Regions from separate parts of the Pseudoalteromonas sp. M8 genome, predicted to be linked through region 2. Evidence: predicted binding sites of a transcription regulator. Region 2 holds the regulator's gene; the other holds the start of a gene.

Region 1 (4,384 bases), 1.7 Mb from region 2:
TGCGCCGTATTAAGCTTAAGCATATCTCGCAGATTTGTAATTGGGCGGTTATTTACCAGCTCCGCGTATTTAACGTAGTCTTGATAGTTACCCGAACGAACAGCGGTCTGCAAAGTTTGCACGACATCTGGGTTATACGCATGGTATTCACCACCATGCACATACTTTAATAATCCACCGTGTGATAGTAGTTTACGCTTGCTAAATGCCAATTTATTGAGTTGTTGTTGCTCCAAGGCAAAATCGTCAAAACACGCACCTTTAATACGGTTTGCAACGCCTTTGAAGCACAATTCAACCACCTCATCGGATAAACCGACGGCTTCAAACAACATCGAACAACGATAGGAAGCAATGGTGCTGATCCCCATCTTCGACATGATTTTGTATAAACCTTTGTTAATCGCGCCGCGATAAGACAAAGTCACCTCGCGGTAAGACTTTTTAATGATCTTCTTATCACACATTGCAACAAGGGTTTCGTAGGCTAGATAAGGATAAATCGCTGTTGCGCCAAAACCTAACAAAACAGCAAACTGGTGCGGATCTCTTACGCTACCTGTTTCAACCAAAATATTGGTGTCGCAACGCTGGTTGCCATCCACTAGTCGTCTTTGTACTGCCCCCACGGCCATCGCCGCTGGGATAACTTGTTTACTTGCAGCGATTTCTCGGTCACTGAGCACTAACATCACGCACCCAGAACCTGCTTTTGCAACGGCTTCATCACAAATGCGCTTGATTGCATCTTGCAATGACTCTTCAATCTCGTAAATCAATGAAATTTTACACGCACAGTAATGGTCATCATCGGCGGCTAATAGCTGCTGCATGTCAGAATAAGTCAATACTGGCGAGGCAAATTGCAAACGTTTAGCGTGACCTGTGGTTTCGTTGAAAACGTTTTGCTCACGACCAATACAAGTCGCCAGTGACATTACATGATTTTCCCGTAATGGATCGATTGGCGGGTTCGTGACCTGAGCAAACTTCTGGCGGAAGTAGTCAAATATCGAACGGTGTCCTTCAGATAGCACTGCAAATGGCGTATCGTCACCCATTGAGCCGGTTGCTTCTTGGCCGTTTTCGCCCATTACGCGGATCACTTGGTCGAGCTCTTCATTGGTATAACCAAACTGCTTCTGATAGGTCAGCAAAGTTTCGTCGTCAAGATCGCGCTTGCCAGCTGCTTTCTCATCTAGCGCTTCAAATGGCGTTAAACGCTTAACATTTTGCTCAAGCCAAGTTTTGTACGGGTGTCTGGATTTCAGGTCTTGATCGATTTCATCGGACTGCCAAATCTTGCCATGTAAGGTATCAACCACCAGTAATTCACCTGGACCCACGCGACCTTTTTCTATAACTTCATCTGGCGCGTAATCCCAAATGCCCACTTCCGAGGCAAGCGTAATAAAGCCGTCTTGCGTGATCACATAGCGGGCAGGACGAAGACCGTTACGGTCCAAATTACAGGCAGCAAAGCGTCCATCAGACATCACGATGCCAGCTGGGCCATCCCACGGCTCCATATGCATGGAGTTAAAGTCATAGAATGCGCGTAAGTCTTCATCCATGGCACGATTTTTCTGCCATGCAGGTGGCACTAACATACGCATAGCGCGGAATAAGTCCATGCCACCAGCTAAAAATAGCTCTAGCATGTTATCTAAACTAGACGAGTCAGAACCCGTTTCATTGACAAACGGTGCCGCATTTTGTAAGTCTGGTAATAACGGCGACGCGAACTTGTAAGCACGCGCTCTCGCCCACTGACGGTTACCTTCAATAGTATTGATTTCACCATTGTGAGCTAAATAGCGGAACGGTTGCGCCAACGGCCATCGAGGCTGTGTATTGGTTGAAAAGCGCTGATGGAATACACAAATCGCACTGGTCATCCGCATATCAGCAAGATCAGTATAAAAATTCGGTAGATCCGCAGGCATCATTAAGCCTTTATAGATAGTCACCAAACCGGACAAACTACAAATATAAAACTGCTCATCTTGCTCTAAACGCTTTTCGATGCGTCGTCTTGCAATATAAAGACGACGCTCTAAATCTTTAGGACGCCACCCTTCAGGCGCACCGACAAAAACCTGTTTAAACTGCGGTAATTGTGCTTTAGCAATAGGACCCAACATAGATGGATCGGTGGGTACTTCACGCCAACCTATGAGCGTCAGTGTTTCTTTTTCTAATTCTTCACTGATCACTTTCTCAGCCGCAGCTGCAAGCTCATGATCCTGATTTAAAAATAGCATACCTACCGCATAGTTTTTGCCCACATGCCAATCATTTTCAGCTGCGACGGCGCGAAAAAAACTATCCGGTTTTTGTAATAACAGTCCGCAGCCATCGCCGGTTTTGCCATCTGCAGAAATACCACCTCGGTGCTGCATGCGGTCCAAACCTGTGATTGCTGTACGGATCAGTTTGTGACTCGGCTGACCGCTTACATGCGCAATCAAGCCAAATCCACAGTTATCTTTTTCTAATTTTGAGTCGTATAACATAGACTCCTCCCCTTGCTACAACGGCCAGCCCATGACGGTACGACGAAATGCTGGCAGATATTCAAAATTAGCCTTGATTGAAAGTAGAGTCAACACAAATATGAATACATATTCATAAACTTGAATATTTCTCATTGGTAAGACAAGTTAGCCAAAACCGTAATAAATTTGCCACTTTGAAAATAGTGAATATAAATTTGTAAAATGACACCGGTATCACACCAATAAAAATGCAACAAAACACAATCAGGAATAAACGTTTACGTAAACGTAAACTCTGATAAAAATGAATAATTATTCACTTTTCAGTTTTGTAAAACTCAATATCGGAGCGCGTTCGATTACACTGTTTATATAGGTATGCAAAACAGAGCGCGTTTTTAGCTTGACGCTAACGTCAACTTAAGTTGATAAAAATAAGCGAGTAGCTCTGAGTTAGATAAGCGCGGATAGCGTTAATGAAAGTGTAGATATCTTAAATTCAATGAACTGCCGGTTTTCAACCAAACAGCAGACAAAAAGACTTGCTAAGAAAAGTAGGTAGGAAGATATTAGAAGATTTTTAGAAAATAAAGCATGGCAGAGTATCTACTCTGCCATTAGCGGTTAGCTTATTCCGCTGCTGCTTCGTCTTTCTTATATTTAGCTGCTGTTTCAGCAATAAGAGGTTGAAGCTCACCCTTTTGGAACATCTCAATGATGATGTCACAACCACCGATTAACTCACCTTCTACCCAAAGCTGAGGGAAAGTTGGCCAGTTCGCATAATGCGGTAGTTCAGCACGAATGTCTGGATTTAATAAAATGTCAACATAAGCAAACTGCTCACCACACGCCATCAAAGCCTGAGATGCCTGCGAAGAGAAACCACAGTTAGGGAGTTTTGGCGACCCTTTCATATATAGAATAATTGGATTTTCTTCGATCTGCTGTTTAATCTTGTCAATAGTTTCCATTAGTTACCTCAAAATGACGTTTCATCCAATGCTTATCAATATTTAGTTTAGCATCGGCGTTTTAGCTTGCTACTCACCTTAACAACACCTGTTGCATTCATAATGCCAAACTTTAAGCAGCGATAGAACCTTAGCTGCCATGGCTAAAATAAGCATAACCGCCTGTCACGATGTTCTACGCTTTGACTTCTATTCGGCATATGTTCACAAAGAATGTGTATTATAAGTCATTAAGTCACTGGCACGCATTGCTGTTTGCCAAAACTTGAGTAAAATAGTCAGGAATTATAGTATCACTATATAGGCCAATGGTATAGAAAAGTGGGCTGATGTTAGCTACCTTTCGTATGCGTTATTGGCAAATCAACCAAAAAATGGAGATTAATATGGCATTTGAACTACCGTCACTACCTTATGCACTAAATGCTCTTGAGCCGCACGTTTCTCAAGAGACGCTAGAATTCCACCACGGTAAGCACCACAACACATACGTTGTAAAGCTTAACGGTCTTATCGAAGGTACTGACTTTGAAGGTAAATCACTAGAAGAGATCGTATGTAGCTCTGAAGGTGGTGTTTTCAACAATGCTGCTCAAATCTGGAACCACACTTTCTACTGGCACAGCCTTGCGCCAAATGCAGGTGGCGAACCAACAGGTAAAGTTGCTGAACTAATTAATGCAAAATGGGGCTCATTCGCAGCATTCCAAGAAGCTTTCAACGACAAAGCAGTTAACAACTTTGGTTCAAGCTGGACTTGGTTAGTACAACTAGCTGACGGTTCTCTAGATATCGTTAACACTTCAAATGCAGCAACGCCGCTGACTGAAGAAGGTGTTACACCTATCATCACAGTTGACCTGTGGGAACACGCTTACTACATCGATTACCGTAATGTTCGTCCTGATTACC
Region 2 (4,384 bases):
CACTGATTCGATTTCACGGCGCTGTCTCGCGCTGGCATCTTCTCGTTGACGCTCGACTTCTGCGGCTTTTTCAAAGGCTGCTTGGTTTTGGTTGTCGATTTGCGCTTTTTCATCGCATTTAAGTTGGTTAGTTTCCACGTTTTGGCGCGAGGTTTTTTCGGTAATACGGCGAATACCTTCAGCGTCAAGAATGTTATTTGGATCTAACTTTTCGATAGAGGTTTGTTCAAGATAATCAATCGCCACATCCTCTAACGTATAGCCAGATAAATCTTGTCCAATCACTTCTTTAATAGAATCTCGGAACTCATTACGATGTGTAAATAGCTCCTCAAAATTCATGCGCTTACCAACGGTTTTCAAGGCTTCGGAGAATTTTGCCTCAAATAATGCTTGTAAGGTTTCTGGTGCAGATGCGCGGGCACAGCCAACTTGTTTCGCAACACGTAGGATATCTTCTTTGTTTTCGTTTACGCGAATGTAAAAAGTAATGGCGATGTCAGCACGGATATTATCTTTACAGATCAGGCCGCTGTTTTCACGACGCTCTAATACCATGCGATTAGTTGAAATATCCATGACTTCCATTTTATGGATCACAGGTAGTACGATGCCGCCCGTTGTCGTAACATCAGGTTCGTTTTTCATCTTGTTGATGATCAGTGCCTGACCTTGTTCAACCTTGCGGTAGAACTTTCCAATCAGAAGTAGAATGGCAAAAATAATGACGATGGATATACCCACGATTGTGAGCACTGGTCCGAGGTTGTTTAGAAATTCCATGTTTTTTCCTGCGTTGCGCTATGTTGTTTGAGTTGGTATTAGCTGTATCAACTCGTTCCTAAATTCCGTTATTTTCTGTATTATTACCAAGGTTTAGCCACAATAGTGTAGCTATGTGTAAGGGGGTCGTGTTCGATAAGTAAGGCACTGTCTCCTAGTGTGAAGGTGTTATCTTCATCCGAGCGTACTTCAATGAGTTGATCCGTTCCTTGAATATATACTCGGGCTTGGCCAAAAGTGTTACTGACTCTTGATGTTGCAATGACGCATTCGAGCCCAACCAGCGCTTGCTTCGATGTGGTTTCTTGGCTTTCGAAAAAGCGCCGTAATGGCCGTACAATCACGGCGGTTAGTGGTAGTGCAACAATGAGGCTGACGAGCATAAATGCCGTTCCCACCAGGTAGTAAAAAATGCCATTACCCAGTAGGTAAGCAAAAAATTGTTGTACATAAATACTGACAATCCAGCCCAGCGCGATGATTAGGCTCAGTGAAATACTCACTGGGACGCCACCAAAAGCAACCTCCCAAAAAGAACCAGAACTTGCGCCTTCGGCTTCAATATCAACATCGCCTTCTAAGATATCGATATCAGCAAAACCGAGTAAAGCAATTAACCAGAACAATAGCACTATGAGTAATAGTGTTGAAAAAATAACAGTGGGAAACGTAAATACAGTATTTAAAAATTCCATTGTTGCTCCTTGACTCCTTGCTTTTCCTTTTTAAGTGGTTAAGTAAGCAAGTAAACTGGCCCACTCAACGTCATCAGGCGCTTTTTGGGCCTATCAAAGCGGTGAGTTCCGCATCATAGGATAGTGAGATGAATGAGTGAAAAGAATAGCGTGCGTGTCCGATGGGTTATCGACATCGCAGGAAACAAGTCCGAGAAGCTAGTCAATCAGCTTAAAAACTATCCATGCGTAGTGAGAAAAATCTCACCTTGCGTTTCTAAAGTTGCCACACAAGGACATATTATGTCAAACATTTTTTTGCTGTAAAGATAAGCAGTTTATTCTGTTTATTGTGATAGTGGGAAAGCGTGTTTGTTGGGAGGAAAGTACCAGAGTAAGTGCTAACTTGTGAGTTAGCACCGATAAAAATAATAGACTAAACGTTATCGAACAGGGTTTTTACTTTATCTAAAGTAACGTCGATTTCAGATACTTTGGCAGGGGCAATAAAAATCGTGTCATCGCCAGCGATGGTACCTAATACGCCGTCTGCGGTGCCTAATGAGTCAAGTAGTCTCGCAATTAACTGTGCAGCACCAGGACTGGTTCGAATAATAATCATCATTTCGTTGTGCATAATATCAACGACTAACTGACGCAAAGGGCTTTTTGCTGTTGGCACGCTCATTTCTGCGGGTAAACAGTAAACCATTTCTTGCTTAGCATTACGTGTACGTACAGCACCAAACTTGCTCAGCATGCGCGATACTTTACTCTGACTGACGTTGTCAAAACCTTGTTGTTTTAGAGCATCAACAATTTCACCTTGAGAGCCAAAGTTTTCTTCTTTTAAAATGGCTTTAAATGCTTTGATCAGTGCTTCTTGTTTTTCTTGCGGCTGCATAGTCTGTCTTCTTTTACGGCTAATCTTTAAATTCTACACAAAACCACCGAGATTCCCAAATTTGCGCGACCAAAATGGCAGTCGTAAAGCATAAGTGGACAAAGTGTCGCGATCTTTACACTTTTATTTAAGACATTAGTCAAAAAATCTCGAAAATAACCGTGATTAATTTGTGTTTAACAGCGCTTTTCATTATCTTTACTGCACACTCAATTCCACCTTCAAATTATGGAGAATTCAAATGAAAGTTGCTGTATTAGGTGCCGCTGGCGGTATCGGTCAAGCTCTATCTTTATTGCTTAAAAATGGTCTTCCAGCTGGCTCGGAGTTAGCGCTTTATGACGTTGCACCTGTTGTACCTGGTGTTGCAGTTGACTTATCTCACATCCCAACTGCGGTAAAAGTAGCGGGTTATGGTAAAGACGACCTAGACCCAGCTCTTGCAGGTGCTGACGTAGTGCTTATCCCTGCTGGTATGCCTCGTAAGCCTGGTATGGACCGTGCTGACCTTTTCAACGTTAACGCAGGTATCATCAAGACACTTGCTGAAGGTATCGTTAGAAGCTGCCCTAAAGCACTTGTTGGTATCATCACAAACCCAGTAAATGGCACGGTACCAATCGTTGCTGAAGTGTTCAAAAAAGCAGGTACTTATGATCCAGCTCGCGTATTCGGTGTAACAACCCTTGACGTTATCCGCGCTGAAACCTTCATCGCAGAGCTTAAAGGTCTAGACGTTGCTGAAGTTAAGATCCCAGTAATTGGTGGTCACTCAGGTACTACAATTCTACCTCTACTTTCTCAAGTTGAAGGTGTTGAGTTCACTGACGAAGAAGTTGCTGCACTAACGACTCGTATCCAAAACGCGGGTACTGAAGTGGTTGAAGCTAAAGCGGGTGGCGGTTCAGCTACACTTTCAATGGGTGCAGCAGCAGCACGTTTCTGCTTCTCACTAGTGAAAGGTCTACAAGGTGAAGAAGTACTTGAGTACGCATACGTTGAAGGTAACACAGGCGATGCAACATTCTTTGCACAGCCAGTTATCCTTGGTAAAAACGGTGTAGAGAAGTTACTTCCTTACGGTGAGCTAAGCGCGTTTGAGCAAAAAGCAAAAGACGACATGCTAGCGACACTTGAAAAAGACATCAAAGAAGGTGTTGATTTCATGGCGTAAGCCAGATTGATATAAAAAAACCAGTCGCCTCACAGTGACTGGTTTTTTTATGTGTGATTATTCTTAGTGAAGAATACGTGCTCTGATAGTTCCTTCAACTGCACTTAACTCTTTCAACGCCACTTCAGAGTGGTCGCTATCGACGTCGATAACCACGTAACCAATAGATTCATCCGTTTGTAGGTATTGCGCCGCAATATTGATACCGTGCTGAGCGAACGCTTGGTTGATTTGCGTTAGTACACCTGGGCGGTTTACGTGTACGTGTAATAAACGACTTCGGTTTGATAATTCTGGTAGAGAAACCTCGGGGAAGTTGACTGCCGTGACTGTTGAACCATTATCTGAATACTTCGCCAACTTACCCGCGACTTCTACACCGATGTTTTCTTGTGCTTCTTGGGTAGAACCACCAACGTGTGGGGTTAGCAGTACATTGTCAAACTCGCGTAGTGGTGAGACGAATTCTTCATGATTAGATTTTGGCTCAACGGGGAATACATCAATAGCAGCGCCGGAAAGTTTCTTTGCCGCTAATGCTTCAGCTAAGGCGTCGATATCAACAACCGTTCCGCGTGATGCATTAATTAGGATTGCGCCTTGCTTCATCACTTCAATTTCGGCCATGCCGATAAGGTTTTTGGTCTGCGACGTTTCTGGTACATGCAAACTGACCACATCCGCTCTTTGTAGCAGTTGCGTAAGCGTGTGTAACTGGGTTGCGTTACCAAGCGTGAGCTTATCTTCGATGTCATAAAACTCGACGTTCATCCCGATATTCTCAGCCATAATGCCAAGCTGGGTGCCAATGTGACCATAACCGATAATACCCAGCGTTTTACCACGAGC

The links. Region 2 encodes ArgR, which controls arginine synthesis, uptake and breakdown. Its sites were predicted from a motif close to ANTGAATANNTATTCANT; they were not measured.
Region 1: the regulator ArgR is predicted to act here: its motif matches at 2,616-2,633, upstream of gltB (glutamate synthase large subunit).

What each region holds. Positions count from the first base shown of each region.
Region 1 covers NZ_CP047240.1:1,680,713-1,685,096, reverse strand. The annotation lists gene gltB (glutamate synthase large subunit) at 1-2,516, opposite strand, end outside; gene GSF13_RS12230 (Grx4 family monothiol glutaredoxin) at 3,128-3,472, opposite strand; gene GSF13_RS12225 (Fe-Mn family superoxide dismutase) at 3,859-4,384, shown strand, end outside.
Region 2 covers NZ_CP047240.1:3,366,700-3,371,083, reverse strand. The annotation lists gene GSF13_RS20030 (SPFH domain-containing protein) at 1-783, opposite strand, end outside; gene GSF13_RS20025 (OB-fold-containig protein) at 867-1,478, opposite strand; gene argR (transcriptional regulator ArgR) at 1,894-2,361, opposite strand; gene mdh (malate dehydrogenase) at 2,603-3,535, shown strand; gene serA (phosphoglycerate dehydrogenase) at 3,599-4,384, opposite strand, start outside.